DNA from 4 places in the Synechococcus sp. A10-1-5-9 genome. Region 1 is predicted to be linked to each of the others. Evidence: predicted binding sites of a transcription regulator. Region 1 holds the regulator's gene; each other region holds the start of a gene.
The links. The regulator NtcA, encoded in region 1, controls nitrogen genes in cyanobacteria. The targets are predictions, from matches to a motif close to GTANCNNNNGNTAC.
Positions count from the first base shown of each region.

Region 2: the regulator NtcA is predicted to act here: its motif matches at 1,901-1,914, upstream of ACLM45_RS09640 (circularly permuted type 2 ATP-grasp protein).
Region 3: the regulator NtcA is predicted to act here: its motif matches at 2,446-2,459, upstream of ACLM45_RS01060 (DUF4278 domain-containing protein).
Region 4: the regulator NtcA is predicted to act here: its motif matches at 2,383-2,396, upstream of ACLM45_RS01770 (DUF4278 domain-containing protein).

Region 1 is NZ_CP180406.1:1,321,876-1,326,020, forward strand. It holds gene ACLM45_RS07545 (cob(I)yrinic acid a,c-diamide adenosyltransferase) at 1-188, opposite strand, end outside; gene rph (ribonuclease PH) at 333-1,058, shown strand; gene ntcA (global nitrogen regulator NtcA) at 1,135-1,869, shown strand; gene ACLM45_RS07560 (DUF3084 domain-containing protein) at 1,927-3,132, shown strand; gene ACLM45_RS07565 (resolvase) at 3,129-3,566, shown strand; gene ACLM45_RS07570 (DUF3146 family protein) at 3,544-3,801, opposite strand; gene pth (aminoacyl-tRNA hydrolase) at 3,801-4,145, opposite strand, start outside.
Region 2 is NZ_CP180406.1:1,773,963-1,778,107, forward strand. It holds gene ACLM45_RS09635 (alpha-E domain-containing protein) at 1-384, opposite strand, end outside; gene ACLM45_RS09640 (circularly permuted type 2 ATP-grasp protein) at 378-1,850, opposite strand; gene ACLM45_RS09645 (hypothetical protein) at 2,050-2,175, shown strand; gene ACLM45_RS09650 (sodium:solute symporter family protein) at 2,165-3,595, shown strand; gene ACLM45_RS09655 (hypothetical protein) at 3,600-3,746, shown strand; gene ACLM45_RS09660 (aspartate/ornithine carbamoyltransferase family protein) at 3,922-4,145, shown strand, end outside.
Region 3 is NZ_CP180406.1:155,410-159,554, reverse strand. It holds gene ACLM45_RS01080 (orange carotenoid-binding protein) at 1-697, shown strand, start outside; gene ACLM45_RS01075 (fatty acid desaturase) at 687-1,430, shown strand; gene ACLM45_RS01070 (hypothetical protein) at 1,476-1,796, shown strand; gene ACLM45_RS01065 (hypothetical protein) at 2,185-2,373, shown strand; gene ACLM45_RS01060 (DUF4278 domain-containing protein) at 2,545-2,649, shown strand; gene ACLM45_RS01055 (hypothetical protein) at 2,760-2,912, shown strand; gene ACLM45_RS01050 (lipocalin-like domain-containing protein) at 3,041-3,496, shown strand; gene ACLM45_RS01045 (LuxR C-terminal-related transcriptional regulator) at 3,504-4,082, opposite strand.
Region 4 is NZ_CP180406.1:267,904-272,048, forward strand. It holds gene psbA (photosystem II q(b) protein) at 1-966, opposite strand, end outside; gene ACLM45_RS01770 (DUF4278 domain-containing protein) at 2,202-2,303, opposite strand; gene ACLM45_RS01775 (hypothetical protein) at 4,067-4,145, shown strand, end outside.

The sequences.
Region 1 (4,145 bases):
ATCACCGTCCCGAAACTCCCTCGATACGGGGCCGTGTGAACCTGAAGCTGGCCCTCCTGAGCCACCAGATGCAGCGGTGGCCTCGGCTCAAAAACCGGCAATCTCCGCAGACCAGCTTGCTCAAGCGTCCGGTGATCCGCACTGCGGACGTCTCGGGATCGATGGCTGGAACTCAAGCTTGTTGTCATCTCGGTCGCTGGCATCAGGGCTGGTGTCCAGACGGCCCAGCAGAATTTGAATCTAGCGCTGCGGATCCGATCCACAAGCCCTTGGACACCACCCATGGTGTCTCAGTCCAACTGCCAGGCTCAATGAAGCCATCGTCGCCAGGCATGAACACCATCTCCCGCAAGGACGGACGTCAAGCGTCCGAACTGAGGCCCTTCGCCGTCGAATGGGATCCCATGGGCTTCGCCCTCAGCTCCGTGATCGTTCGCACCGGCCGAACCGCTGTGCTCTGCAGCGTCTGCCACGAGCAAGGCGTGCCGCGCTGGCGCCGTGACCAGGGCCTCGGCTGGCTGAGCGCGGAATACCGGCTGCTCCCTGGTTCCACCCCCGAACGTCAACGACGGGAATGGCTGAAGCTCTCCGGACGCACCCAGGAGATTCAGCGTTTAATCGGTCGCAGTCTGCGCGCTGCGCTCTCCATGGAGGCGTTGGGCGAGAACACTCTGCTTGTGGACTGCGATGTGATTCAGGCCGATGCAGGCACTCGCACCGCCTCCATCACTGGAGCCTGGCTGGCACTCCATCACGCCTGCGCATCACTGGTGTCACAGGGACTCATCCCGGCCAATCCAGTCAGCGCCCAGGTGGCAGCCGTATCGGTGGGACTACTCCAGGGCGAAGCCCTACTTGATCTGGATTACAGCGAGGACTCTCAGGCGGATGTGGATCTGAATGTGGTGATGAACGCCAGCGGTGAACTTCTTGAACTCCAGGGAACAGCAGAGGGAGCCACCTTCAGCCGGCAGCAGCTGAACCTGCTCCTCGATCGAGCGGAACCTGGGCTCAAGCAGCTGATGCGCGCCCAGAACGAGGCTCTGAGAACGCAGTGATCACTTTGGAATCGTGTGCGTTGCTACAGGGTGAGAGTCAATCGCTCCTTAACTTCCTAAAACCAATGTGCCGGCCATGCCCGAAGTGATCCGCGGCTTTAGCCGCACAGCCTCTCATCAAGGACGCACATCGGAAGTGAGCCTGGCCAACGCGCCCGCACCAACTAGCAAGACTCTGCTTGAAGTCATTCGGGACCTCGAGGGTGCCAACACGGAGCTGATCGAACGCAGCAAAACCATTTTCTTCCCGGGTGATCCCGCCGAACGCGTCTATCTCATTAGGCGCGGTGCCGTGCGCCTCTCTCGCGTCTACGAGTCAGGGGAGGAGATCACCGTGGCTCTGCTGCGAGAGAACAGTCTTTTCGGTGTGCTCTCCCTCCTCACCGGCCATCGTTCCGATCGTTTCTACCACTCAGTGGCCTTCACCAGGGTTGAGATGGTCACAGCTCCCGCCACCTCGGTGCGTAAGGCCATCGAAGCTGACACCTCGGTGGGGCTGCTGCTGCTGCAGGGACTCTCAAGCCGAATTCTTCAGACGGAGACGATGATCGAAACATTGACCCACCGCGACATGTCGTCACGCCTGGTGAGTTTTCTGCTGGTGCTCTGCCGCGATTTCGGCATCCCTGGAAACCAGGGGATCACGATCGATCTGCGGCTGTCGCATCAAGCCATCGCCGAAGCCATTGGATCAACCCGGGTCACCATCACCCGCCTCCTCGGAGACCTTCGCAACTCGGGTCTGGTAGAGATTGACCGCAAAAAAATTACCGTTCTCGATCCCATCGCCCTTGCCAAACGGTTCAGCTGACGCACAGAAGAGTGAGGATGGCGACGTTCGAGCTGCACTGCGTGCAATGAGTTCTCTGTGACTGGCTGGTTGCTTCTGCTGTCGTTGCTTGTCCTCGGTGGCGTGCTCTCGACCTTGGGTGATCGACTCGGCTCCAGAGTCGGCAAGGCTCGTCTGAGCCTCTTCGGCCTGCGCCCCCGTCAGACAGCCGTGGTGATCACAGTGCTCACCGGCAGCCTGATCAGCGTCCTCTCCCTGGGCCTGATGCTGCTCGTCAGTCGGCAGTTGCGCGTCGGCCTCTTCGAACTGAATGACCTTCAGGCCAGGCTGCGCAGCAGCCGGGCGGATCTGAAGACCAGCCGGTCAGCTCAGAAGCAATCCAAACAACAACTGGACAAAGCTCGCAAGGATGAGATCGAGGTGCGCAGACGCCTTGAGGAAGCACGTAAACAAGCCAATGAGCTGAGAGAAACCCTTCAACCCCTGCAGGATCAGACCCGCCGACTCGAAGCAGAACGACAACGACTGAGCCAGGACGTTGGTAAACGCGACGACGAAATCCGCAGAACCGACCGCGAGCTCGCCGCTGTACGAGATCGCATCCGCTCCGGCGAAGCCGAATTGAAACTGCTAGAGGAAAATCTTCTAGCCCTGCGCCGCGGAAACGTCGCGATCAGCAGTGGTCAGCCCTTAGCAACAGCCACACTCAGACTTGAACGCCCTGACCAGGCGCGCCAGGTGATCGATCAGGTGCTGAGAGAGGCCAACCTCCAGGCTTACCAGCAAGTCCTGCCAGGACAGGCTCCCGACAAACAGATCCTGTTGGTGCCTCGTGAAGACATCAACCGCCTGGAACAAGCCATCCGCAAACCAGGAACCTGGGTTGTACTGCTGCGCTCTGCCGCCAACGTGCTTCAAGGTGAAACGGTTGTGTATGCCTTCCCGGAGGTCAGGCCCAACGTCACCATTACCCGCGATGGAGAGGTGCTTGCAAAGACCGCCCTGGCCAGCGAAGAAACATCCGCGGAGGATGTCCGCAACAGGTTGAACCTGCTTCTGGCATCAACCCTGGCAGAAATTCAACGCCGCGGCTCCATCAGCAAGGGACTGCAATTCGACTCCCAGGCACTAAACGAGCTCGGAAAGATGCTGATTGATCGCAGCACCGGACGGGTTGAGCTTGAGGCGGTGGCACTCAGGAACAGCGAGACAGCCGACCCCATTGCGATTCAGCTTCGACTTCAACGCAGCTTCAAACCCACCACTGCGGATGACACACCGTGACTCGCATCGCCGCCCTGGATCCGGGCCGAAGCAAGTGTGGGCTCCTGCTCGTTGACACAGACTTGGGAATCGTCCTCGAAGGACATGTCCTTGAGGGATGCTCTGTCCTGGAGACCCTGGAGCAATGGCGATCCAAGGAACCTCTTGATCGCGTGGTGATGGGCAACGGCACAGCCAGTAGGCACTGGCGCGACCAACTACCGGCGGATCTGCAGCTCACCGTTGTCGACGAACGCGGCACCACCCTGCAGGCCAGGAGTCGATACTGGGAGCTCTGGCCTCCGAAAGGATGGCGGCGACTGCTGCCTGAGGGACTACGCATCCCCCCCTGTGATCTCGATGCTGTTGCCGCTCTGGTGATTCTCGAGACTGCGCTCAACTGCCGTTTCAGCTGGCCTACACCGGAGCCCGTCAGAACTTGGCTCTCACGGTGAAGCTGTAATCCCCTCCAGCCTCGAGCCGATAATCGGATCTCACCAAAAAGCGTTGCAACGCATCCTGGATCAGGGCGCGTCCGAGCGAAGGCTCAACGCTGAGCTCACCGCGCTTGAAAAACCACTGAAACTCCCAGATAAATCCACCGGCCTGAACTTCACCCTGAAGACACTGATCACTAAAACTCTGGTGATGAACCCTCAGATGAGCTGTGGTGGATGGCAGACGTGCCATCAAACCGACTCACTCTGAGCAGGAGCGAGATTCAAAGCATTGATGTGGTTACCAGCCCGTTCCAATCCCTGACGTTGGATGCGTTCCAGCCCGGAGAGAACTTCTTTCAATACCTCGTTCAGCAGAGGCTCCTCCTCACGGCTGAACGCCCCCAACACATGCGACACGGTGCGAGCCCTTCGTTCCTCAGGCGAAAGCCCCGGAGCACCAATCCCGATGCGAAGACGTGCGAAATCCTGGGTGCCGAGATGCTGAATCGTGCTTTTTAATCCGTTGTGACCGCCGGCACTGCCCCGAGCCCGCAAGCGCAGGCGTCCGAGGGGGAGATCCATGTCATCGACCAG
Region 2 (4,145 bases), 450 kb from region 1:
CTGATCCGGTTCCTGCCAGAGCGCCTCGCCGTCTTGAACATTCCAATAAAGATCATTGAGTTGTTCCCACATTTCTGTGGTGATCACATCGCGGATCTGGCGAGCGTTCTCACGGGCATTGGCGATGCAACTCACGACGCTGTTGGGGTTGTTGCGATCCAGTAGCAGAAAGCCAACAACATCCCTTGGACTTCCCAGGGGATAGCTTTCGTCAAAGCGTTGACGGTCTCCATTGGCATCGACCAATGGAAGCCAAGGCTCAGCGCTGCCGGGGGGGCAGTCTAGGGCCATGGCTTCGCTCACTTCTAGAAATCGGGAGATGTTTTCGGCCCGTTCGACATACCGGTTGATCCAGTACAGCGAATCGGCCACACGGCTCAGCACGGTACGAGCTCCGGTTTCTCGGCCGTTACGGCACTGTCGCTGACCACCCAGGTGTCCTTGCAGCCACCACCCTGGGAAGAGTTCACCACCAGGGAACCGCGTTTCAGTGCCACTCGAGTCAGGCCGCCGGGGCTGACCCAGTCGCTCTTACCTCGCAGTACATAGGGGCGCAGATCCACATGGCAGGGGTACAGCTCTCCTTCACTCAGGGATGGAACTGTGGACAGCTGCAGGGTGGGCTGGGCGATGAAATTGCGCGGGTGTGCCTTGATCTTCACCGCGAAGCTCTCAATCTCCTCAGTGCTGGCGTGAGGCCCGATCAACATTCCATAGCCGCCGGCTTCGGCGACTGATTTCACCACCAGCTCGTTGAGATGCTCAAGCACAAAACGGAGGTCGTCGTCCCTTGAACAGAGATAGGTGGGGACGTTGTCAATGATCGGTTCTTCGCTGAGGTAATACCGGATCATGGCCGGCACGTAGGCATAGATCAGCTTGTCGTCGGCGACCCCGCTCCCAGGGGCGTTGGCGATGGCCACCCGACCAGAGCGCATGGCATCGATGAGCCCGGGGACACCGAGCATCGAATCACGCCGGAAGACGTTTGGATCGAGGAAATCGTCATCGATGCGCCGGTAGATGACATCCACAGGTTCCCGGCCAGCAGTGCTGCGCATCCAGACGCGTCCGTCCTCGCAGATCAGATCGCGGCCTTCCACCAGGGCAATGCCCATCTGCTGGGCCAGATAGCTGTGCTCGAAGTAGGCGCTGTTGAACACGCCGGGGGTGAGCAGTACCACCCTGGGGGCATCACTCCAGGGGGCCAGATCCTGCAGCGTGCGCAAGAGATGGGAGGGGTAATCGTCGATCGGCTGCACTGTGCGGCCCGCAAACAGGCTCGGGAACAACCGTTTCATCACCCGGCGGTTCTCAAGGAAATAAGCCACGCCGGAGGGGCAGCGCAGGTTGTCCTCCAGAACCCTCCAGGTGCCGTCGCCATCGCGGATCAGATCCAGACCGGAGATATGGCACCAGCGATTGAGCGGCACGGTGATGTCCTGCATCTGGGGCCGCCAGCCCTGGGAGCTCTCCACATCCTCACGCGGGATCACGCCATCGTTGAGGATCCGTTGGGGTCCATAAACGTCCGCCAGAAACTGATCAATGGCCTCCAGGCGTTGCACCAATCCGCGCTCCAGAACGGACCATTCCTGGCGGTGAATGAGTCTTGGCAGCGGATCGAAGGGCAGAATCCGCTCTCCGCCATGCAGACCTGATCCGTTGAGTCGGAAGGTGGCGCCGAGGCGTCGTAACAGGTTGCTCGCTGAGGCGTGACTGCGATTTAGCTCCGCCAGCCCCATAGCGCCGAGGGAGGACAGAAGTGGCTCCAGATCAGCACGGGGAGCGGACTGTTCGCGGCAGAAATATTCGTCGTACCCCTCGGTTGGTCGGTACTGGGTGAACATCGCCTGAGTAATTAACACCCTCATCCAAAAACTCGAGCAGGCCCCTGCTGGTTGTGATTGCTACACATTTCGAGATTGGATGCATCAAGCCACTGGCAGCCTGTGATTCAGGTAGCCCTGGCGACTTTGTTATCAGTCGGTGGAAGATTGCGAACACCGCGATTTGCTTGTCTTAGATCTGCTGAAGAGGACATTCGCTTTGGATGACAATCTCTGGGCTGGAATGATCTTTGCCCTTGGTGCTGCGGTGACCCTGGCCACTGTGTTGATGATTCTTTCCGGTCATCTTCGCTGCCGTGATCGGGGAGCGTCGGATGTCCGCTGACGCTGCCCGTTTTCTGTCACCAGGGATTGCATGGGCGCTTGTGGTGCTGTTCTCCGTGTTGTGGATTGCGTTAGGGATCGCCTGGGGCCGCCGCGGTAAAGGAGATGCGGACGATTTCATGCTGGCGGGCCGCAACATCGGGTTGGCCCTGAGCACAGCCACCTTGATGGCGTCTTGGGTGACGGGCAACACGACCCTTCTGGCCCCGGAATTCGGCTACAGAACAGGCCTCTGGGGCATGTTCAGTTACGCCCTGGCAGGACTGGGGTTGATTTTGTTTGCGCCGCTGGCCGCTCGCATCAAGCAGTTGATGCCCAACGGACGCACCAGTGGTGATTTCATTCGGCTGCGCTACGGACGCTTGGCTTGGTGGGTGTTCATGGTGATCACCGCCGTGTACACCCTTGGCTTTCTGATGACCCAAGCCATGGGGGCTGGGCTGTTACTCCAGGCTCTATCTGGGTTTGACTACCACGTGGGCATGGTGGTGGTGATCGGTGTCGCAACGGTTTACACGTTGTTTGGTGGCATGCGGGCGGTGATTGGAACCGATTTCATCCAATCGCTGCTGATCATGGTGTTGCTGGCAGTGGTGGCGGTACTTGCTTTTCGTCAGTTCCCGATGCCGGAGGTGCATGCTCGCTTGATCGCTGAGCATCCCGACCGTCTTGATCTGCTGCTCCCCGCCGGTCTGTTGATCGCCTGGAATTCAGCTCTGTTCTCGATGGGTGAGGTTTTTCACAACAACATCTGGTGGTCCCGAGTGTTCGCCAGCCGTCGCAGCGTGGTGATGACATCTTTTCTGTTGGGGGGGCTGGCCTGGATGAGTGTCCCCTTGGTGACGGGCTCGATCGGTCTGGTCGCACTGGCCAGAGACCTGCAGCTGGAGCAGGTGAACATGGTGTTCCCAGTGATGGCGGCCGATCTTCTTGGGGCTGGTGGGGCTGCATTGGTGTTTGTCGTCGTCTTCGCGTCACTCACCTCCACTTTGGATTCTCTGTTGGCGTCCACCGCGGATCTGCTGGCTGAAGACGTCTATTTCCGTCTGCTGCGTCCCCAGGCCAATGATGCGCAGCTCAAGCAGGCGGCACGGCTGATGGTGGTCGGTCTGGCCGTGGTCACTGTGGCCCTGTCCTGGCCGCGGCTGGACTCGCTGGCGTCGGTGTTGTTCTTTACCGGTGCGTTGGTGGCCTCCACGGTCTGGCCTGTGGCTTGCGGTCTCTACTGGTCATCCGCCAATCGTTGGGCAGCGATCGTCGCCATGGTTGCCGGTAGTGCTGTCGGTCTGACGGCCTACGTTCTGATTGCCCCTTATTGCGCGGCAGTGTTCTCCGCGGCGGTTTCGGCCGTCGTGATGGTGGTGGGCAGTCGTCGGAAGCCCGAACGGTTTGATTTCAATCTCTTGAAGGAGGAGGGATAACGCCATGGTGATGTCGGTGTTGCTCATGGTTCTGGTGGACCAACGCTGGTTCCGTGTCGTCCTGGTGGGAAGTCAGGTGGCGCTCGTTTGCTCTGTGCTAGCGCTGTTGTTGATTTGGTTGATTGAGTGGAGAAGCGGACGTGCCTGGTAAGTGTTCGTTTCGAACATATTTGGGGTGTTTTGTATTAAATCAAACTATTTTTTGAGTCTTTTTCTAAAGAACGTGTATCGAGCTAGACGTTCGCACTCAACTCTTGTTATCGAGAGAGGGTGTGATTCACAGCACAAGCACGCGATTTACACGTCGGGTGTTGATGCACTTGCTTATGGCAGATCCCGGCACAGCAGTGATTGAGGAGGTATCGGCGCCGCTCCGCTTCCGGCCGATGGGTCCCGATGTGTTCGGTCATGACCAGCCTCAGGCGCTTCTGGCTGCCATCGCTGAAGATGGCGAGCCCTTGTTGGATCTTATCGACCAGCATGTTGTGTCGATGCAGGCGTTCCGACCCGAAACTCTGCTTCAGCTGTTTCGATTGGCTGCGAAATTCGA
Region 3 (4,145 bases), 1.2 Mb from region 1:
CAAGATCAACAGCCCGGTCTCCAGCCGTTACGCCTTCTGGTCAGTGAACGTGAAGCTCTGCTTCTGGTATGAGCTGGGTGAATTCATGCGTCAGGGCAAGGTGGCCCCGATCCCCCAGGGCTACAAGCTGTCAGCCAACGCCACCTCCGTGCTGGAAGCCGTGAAGAAGGTGGAACAGGGGCAGCAGATCACCCTGCTGCGCAATTTCGTGGTGGACATGGGGTATGACCCCGACGTGGACGACAGCAAGGTGGTGGCTGAGCCGATCGTGGCGCCGACTCCGGAGGATCAGCGTGAGGAGATCTTCATTCCGGGTGTGCTGAATCAGACGATCCTCAGCTACATGCAGCTGCTCAATGCCAATGACTTCGACCAGCTCATCGATCTCTTCCTCGATGACGGGGCTCTTCAGCCACCGTTTCAGCGTCCGATCGTGGGTCGGGACGCCATCCTCAAGTTCTTCAAGCGCGATTGCCAGAACCTCAAGCTGATCCCCCAGGGAGGATTCGGAGAGCCTGCCGATAGCGGATTCACCCAGATCAAGGTCACCGGAAAGGTGCAGACACCTTGGTTCGGCCGGGAAGTGGGCATGAACGTGGCCTGGCGCTTCCTGCTCGATGACAACAACAAGATCTACTTTGTGGCGATCGACCTGCTGGCCTCTCCCGCCGAGCTGCTGAAGCTTGGTGGCAAGTGATCCGATTCGCAACGACCACTGGCGAGGGTTGCAACTGGCGGGCTTAATCGGGTCCGCCTGGCTGGTGACCCTCACCGCTGGACTCAGGCTTCCCATTCAGCAGGCCCACCCTTTGCTGATTGCAGGGCTTGTTCTGCTGAGAAGCTTTCTGCACACGGGGCTATTCATCGTGGCTCATGACGCCATGCATGGCAGCCTCATTCCTCACCGAAAACTCTTCAATCGGTTCATCGGCCAGGGCTGCCTCTGGGCCTACGCCGGCCTGAGCTTTCAGGAGTGCCTGAACCATCACATTCAGCACCATCATTCGCCAGGATCCAAGACTGATCCCGATTACTTCAACGCGGCGGATTCTTCACCAGTGGCCTGGTATGCCCGCTTTCTCAGTCGCTATCTGAATCCGATGCAGCTGCTCAAGCTGGCGTCCTGGATGGGGGTTTTGCTGTTGATGATTCCCGCCAATCAGGATCAGCCACTGCTCACGCTTGCGTTGATCTATGTGCTTCCTTTAATCATCAGCTCCTGGCAACTATTTGTGGTGGGGACATTTTTACCCCATCGCAAAAGTGCCCCTGAGACTGATGATTTCCATCAACCAATCAGCCTCGATCTTCACCCCATACTGTCGTTCGCAGCGTGTTACCACTTTGGCTATCATCGCGAACATCACAGTTACCCAGCAGTGCCCTGGCATCAGCTTCCAGAAGTGCGCACTGTCTACAACCAATTCTGAACCTGGTTCAGCACCTCTGCCCCGACCCCTCACCTTCTCAAAACCATGTCAGCAGCTGACTGGACACACCAGGAACAATCCGTTGCCAAGCATGCCTTTGAAACAGGCAAGCAACGCTCCATCGAAGCTCTGATTGTGATTCTCAGAGAACAGAGCGAACTACTCGATACACCAGAGTCAATCTGGAAATTTCACGATTTTCTCAGCAGCGAACGCTTTCAATACGAAGGTCGGTCTGAATTTGACACGGCAAACATATTATTTACTCTCGCTGACATGATCAAACAAAACTTGATCAATTACGATGATCTCGAGGGGTTAGAAAAAACCAAACTGAGTAAAATCAAAGCGATGGCAATGTTCTAAGCGCCAGGCTGATGCATGTGTTGTTGATCAATCCAAGAATGCAATGCTCCAACTTTGGGTTGAATCCGTATTGAGGCCGGGCTCAAGGCACAGGCCAGAGCATGGAACGGTTGATGCACGCCTTCAACAATCAGGGTTCCCATCGGATGGGAATGGGCAAGGTTGAGTTTCATCATCGAGCTATGGATGCAGCGGAATCTGATCAGCGAAGATTCCTTCTCTCAGGCTCGCGGACCCAATGGCTCTTGGCGAGCCAAGTACAGAAAATCTTCCGAGACAAACCCATCAGCGCGGATGGGCAAATGCACAAAAACACATCAGTTTGTTGCCGTTGGCACGGTCAACCTGCGCGGGGCTGCCAACGATGGACCGAACAACGTGTTCAGCCATGACCAGCGAACAAGCCATTGAACTGATCGGCTCCGCTGTTGACTACAGCAAGCAACGCAGCAAGCTGCTCGCCAGCAGAGAGCGCGTTTCAGATGCCGAGGCCATCCGAAGTGAATTTGAGGAATGGATCAATCCAATTGGTGATTGCCTGCCCCTGATGCCATGCCCACGTCCGGAAGCCAATTGATCAGCCTCCCAATCGATCACTGTGTATCCGCGTGAACGACACGGCAGTTGACAGCTTCGCTATGAAGGGTCTGTAGCAACCGCTACGAGAACACGTTCACCTCACTCCTGGTGAGGCGCAGTTCGACTCAGGCCATGGAACGGGGACCTGAGCTTGCTTCGAGGAACCATCATGACGCTTACCTATCGCGGCCAGAAGTACGTGCCGAACCACACTGCAGCTACCCGGCTGCAGCCTGTGGTTCTGATGTACCGCGGTCTCAAGTTGGCCAAATGAGTGAATGCCGCCACTCGGCGGTTCTTTAGCCCTGCTCAGGCAGGGCTTTTTTATTGCTCTTTCCACAACGCCTGATGACAGCAGGCCAAAGGCAATGGCATTTTGAAATCATGAAACAGCGCTCCCTGCTTCAAAGGCTCGGTTCGTACCTGATGGGCCTGGTTGATGAGTACTGGACCATGCGCGAACCGAAGAGCTACGGAAAGGAGGCCCCAAGCTGCACAGTGCGCTGCGACGACGAGCACTGCGAGCGAGCCGACTGAACGGAATACCTCGGTTGTGGTTGATACCAACCATTCACAAAAGGATGTCGATCTGCTCATTCAGCGCCTCGAGCCGCTGAGACGCTGAAGTGACCATTGGTAACTTCCGCCTAATCCATCAATCGATTGTGAACGCAACGCCTGTGCAATCACTGATTGCCCTTGAAGCTTCTTGCATCCATGGCGCCTGGCAACTGGTGAGCTACCTGGTGGAGGAGAAAAGCAGCGGCAACACCTTCAGGCCGATGGGTGACCACCCAACGGGTTACGCGCTCTTCACCCCGGCTGGACGGGTGTCGTTCACGCTCACCGCTGAAGGTCGCAAACCAACAACAGACATCGAGGGCGACGCTGCTCTGCTGCGCAGCTTGGTGGCCTACTCCGGCACCTACAGGCTGGAGGACGACCGCTGGATCACTGCGGTGGATGTGGCTTGGAAGCCGGAATGGGTGGGCACCGAGCAGATGCGCTTCTTCTCAATTGACGGTGACCAGCTCACGGTGCGCACCCCATGGCGGGTGATGCCCAACTGGCCGAAACAAGGCCCGACCCGCAGCATCGTGATCTTCAAGCGCTGCAGCTGAAGCCTGCTCACTGCAGGGGATCAATCAAGCCATACAGCAGCGCCATGACCGCCATCTGGGTGCGGTCGCGAGCACCGAGCTTGTCCATGGCGTTACCCACATGGCTCTTCACTGTTTCCACTGAGAGGCCGAGCAGGGTGGCGATGGCATTGTTCTTGAGACCGCGCGCCACCCCTGCGGCCACTTCCAGTTCACGCGGGCTCAGTTCCTCCACCAATGGCGGCAGATCGGGTTGCGGAGTGGAGGCGGCAATGCGACGGATCTGCTCCGGGAAGTAGACACCGCCTTCGGCGAGGGTGCGCAGGGCACTGATCAGATCACCGCGGCCAGTGCCCAGGCTGGATTTGAAGACCACACCGTCTGCAAAGGCTTCCATCGCTTCCTGCACCACCGTCTGGGTTTCGCGCACCAGCACGATCAGCAACTGACAGGTTGGAAGCTCCGCCTTCACCCGACGCAACAGGTTGATGCCATAGCCGGATTCGAGATCCGAGCTGCAGATCAGCAGATCCGGCTGGGTACGCGGCCAGCTCAAACCCCTCTTCTTCTGTGGTGGCCGCACCCACCAGGCTCGAAGTAATCGCATCGACGAGCACAAAGGAAATCAGCGAGAGGCGATCGCCAAACACCACAACAATGCGTCGATCCT
Region 4 (4,145 bases), 1.1 Mb from region 1:
GTTCAGCACATCAGCCCAGGTGTTCAGGACGCGGCCCTGACCATCAAGGATGGACTGGTTGAAGTTGAAACCGTTCAGGTTGAAAGCCATGGTGCTGACGCCCAGGGCAGTGAACCAGATGCCGACCACAGGCCAGGCAGCCAGGAAGAAGTGAAGGCTGCGGCTGTTGTTGAAGGAGGCGTATTGGAAGATCAGGCGACCGAAGTAACCGTGGGCAGCCACGATGTTGTAGGTCTCTTCCTCTTGGCCGAACTTGTAGCCGTAGTTCTGGGACTCGCTCTCGGTGGTTTCACGCACCAGGGAGGAGGTCACCAGTGAACCGTGCATGGCGGAGAACAGGGAGCCACCGAACACACCTGCGACGCCCATCATGTGGAAGGGGTGCATCAGGATGTTGTGCTCTGCCTGGAACACCAGCATGAAGTTGAAGGTGCCAGAGATGCCGAGGGGCATGCCGTCAGAGAAGGAACCCTGACCGAAGGGGTACACCAGGAACACGGCGGAGGCAGCAGCCACAGGTGCGCTGTAAGCAACGCAGATCCAGGGGCGCATGCCGAGGCGGTAGGAAAGTTCCCACTCGCGACCCATGTAGCAGAAGATGCCGATCAGGAAGTGGAAGACAACCAGCTGGTAAGGACCGCCGTTGTACAGCCACTCATCGAGAGAAGCAGCTTCCCAGATGGGATAGAAGTGCAGGCCGATGGCGTTCGAGGAAGGAACAACAGCACCAGAGATGATGTTGTTTCCGTAGATCAGGGAGCCGGCGACGGGCTCACGGATGCCGTCGATGTCGACGGGGGGTGCTGCGATGAAGGCAACGATGAAACAGGTGGTGGCAGCCAGCAGGGTGGGGATCATCAGCACACCGAACCAGCCCACATACAGGCGGTTGTTGGTGGAGGTGACCCACTCGCAGAAGGACTGCCAGCCATTGGCGCCGGAGCGCTGCTGAATGGTGGTGGTCATGAGTACGGGGGAGAAAGCGTCAGGGAAAACCCGTCGGCGGTAAAGAAAGTCGGTTAACCGACCTTCACAATGTAAAGGGACTTTGCACAATGTGAATGCCGACCTACCCCCTGTGCACAACAGCGCTACTCATCCCTGCGATCAGCCCCGCTGATCAATAGCCATTTTGGGAGCGCAGAGCCTCGGCTTGGCGGCTGCTGCCACTTGGCTCTCAGGTGCAGGAATAGGTCTGAGGGGCTTATCCCAGTGTTGTCCCTGGGATTTTGTGCAACTGGGTGTGTTAATGAGCAACTCGCGGTAATGCGGAGGGTCGATTTAGTTCGCCTCCTATGCGATGAGGGGCCAGCTGTGACGAACAATCGAGGTCACTTCGTTTGTGGTTGCGTCAACCACCATGTAGGTACACATCAGCGCCTTCGACTTTGTGCGGGCACACAGGTAAGCCCTGAATTCCGTTTGGAAGTAGAGCTCCTTGGCCCAACGGTCGGGAGCTTCTTGCTTGATGACGTTATACACGGCTATTGCCTGGACCCTTGCTCTAGCAATGTCTTTGATGCGTCATTGCAAATCACGGAATTGCCGCTCTTTATGCACCAGCACTTATCCAACGAGTCGGTCATCTTCAGCCAGGATCGCTTTCCCTTTTGAAATCCTCAGCACCTCACCTGAGTTACCGAGACTTTCGTACATGACTCGATAGAGCCCGAAAGTATTCAGCGATTTGGTCCGGGCGTTGGTGAAAGCCTTGAACTCAGTCTCGAAGCACTGCTCCTGAAACCAAATGTCGGGCCCATCGCTTCGTTCAACGCAGAACATCATCTGTATCCCTTGGGGCTCTCAGCCTGGTGAGGGCAGAGCTGCTCGCTTGCTATCTCCAAATGAGCTTCGGGATCATGTTTTCAGTTGGCGACCAGTGAGCAAGGGAGCCAGTCAGCCTTAGGAGCCCAGCTCGTCAATGGCACTGATGTTTTTGGCTGAGCATGTGCATTGATCACCCTGACGAAATCGCTGTTCACATGGAAGACGGCAGGAATCCTGACTGGAGTGAAGCTGGCAACACTGGCAGCCGTACTTGGCCTTGCTCGTGCGGGGCTTCTTCCCCAGTGGTTTCCGCATTGGGGGTAGCCCGCTTCAGGATCTCAGCCCAATCCTTTTGGCAGGTTCGGAGCTGCCTCAGAGGCAAAAAGAAACCCCCGCCGCGGGCAGGGGCTTGGGATCTTCTGATTAAGCCTTGCTCACTTGGCGTAGGAAACGCCGCGGTAGGTCAGAGCAGGCTTGTCGGAAGCGCCAGCCACTTTTTGCAGGTCGTACTTCTGGCCGCGATAGGTCAGGGTCATTTGTGGTTCCTCAGAAATCCAGGTCCCCGTTCCTTGGCCTGGTGATCTGCGCCTCGCAGAAGCGAGGTGAACGTTGTTGGTAGCGGTTGCTACAGAGCTGTTATAGGGGGGGGGCGCCAGCCCCTTTCTCGTTCAGGCGGATACATAGCGCTTTTTGGGCTGTATTCCGCTCAGCTTTCTCGCTCCATTTCCAGGCAAGGTGAGCCCAGATCGATTGCAGCTCCGCCGCACCACCAGCTCTGCCAGTGCGGTGCGATTCTGTCGCAACCGTCCTGATCACGGCTGAACCGCATCACCTACCGCCGAATCTCAGGCAGGGTGATCCGCTGCAGCTCAATAGAGCCGATCACCTGAGCCAAAGCCACCACCCTCTCGTGGGGACGTGACTCTGTTGGGGTCATAGCCCTCATTGCCTTCATTGCGCCAGCGCATAATTTGCGACTGCATCAACTGGCTGGAGGCTTTGACTTGCAACCTCCAGCTGCAATGGGTTAGCAGCTGAAGCTACTGGAAACGGTGGCCCCGTCCTTGATGTGTAACTAAGGCCACAGTTTGTGTTGTTGAGTCCAGGACATTGCACTGCTTGGACCACGGCGTTTTCGAAATTCGTGCAGGGTTAATTAGTTCTACATTTTTTGGAGTGTGTTGTGGGCTATTCCTACCGTGATTATCCGAGCGAAGAGATTGAGATCCTTCAGTTAATGCTTTGCCGGGACGAGTTTGTTCAAGATCCCAGTGCTCGCAAGCATTGTGAACCTCTTTTGGATAAACTAGAAGTAGATGTAAAAGAGCTTTCTGATCTCGTCGCTCAGTTGGCTGCTTAGTTCCTATGAGCGATGGTTGTTTGGCACGGCATTGAAGAATTAGGGATAAGCATCCGGGGTGATTGGTGTGTCGATCGACCGCCGCTGTGTAAAGCAGCGTTAACCGTGAGCCACAAGCCATCACCTCGTTGTGGGAAGGCATGAGTGAAAACACAAAAGAGATTCCGGTCTGGGTCGGCGGAGAGTCAGGGCAGCGGAAGCGGTACTTGAAATCGCTGGAGAAGGACCTGGCAGCTGAGCTGGGTCCTGATTGGCGGAACGTGATAGAGCTGGCGAAGGACAGCTAACGCCTGCGCCTTGCTTTGACTTTTAAGGCTCGCTTGTTGCGCTATACGGCGAGATAGTCACCGAGACCTAAGCCAACCAGAAGAAGAAAATGGCTCATCTTTTGTGGGTCTTGCTCGCATCTGCATCTTGACGAAAATTGCAAGCTCCGGATTTAGCCATTTCCGGATCTGCAGAGCAAAGACGTCTCATCAGCTCATTCTGATCGTGCTCCGACAATGAGCCGTCAGTAGACCACTTCAAGCAAGTTCTACCGATACACGTTCGCGGAATGACGGACTGAGCCATAAAGCCCTCCTGTCTCGATTGTTGCAATCTCCCATCCGACACAAGCCCTTTGATACCCCTGCCTGGGGACAAAAGAAAAAAACTGGAGAGTGACGGCTCCAGGGGGGGCTCGAGGCAAAGTCGAAAACCCTGTCGTCTCAGGTCCAGGGCTTTCGCTCGATGACCGAAGGAGGTGCTGACACCCCTTTGATGTGTTGCTCATGCTCTCCGCTGCTCCAGTGCTGTGGGTAGGCAGCCGGGGCTTGAAGCTCCGAGATTGGGTTGTTGAGTTCTCTCGCTGGGTCCCCGGACCGAAGATCCTCTCCACAGTTGACCATCACCTACGCCTTCTGGTGAGGGAAAAGTGAATCTCTTGAATCACTACTGATGCTTCGCTCGGGAGAGGCCGTTGATCTAGCAGGAGGATCGGCCCATCCCCTTGGTTGCGTTTCTGTTGTTGGTGAGC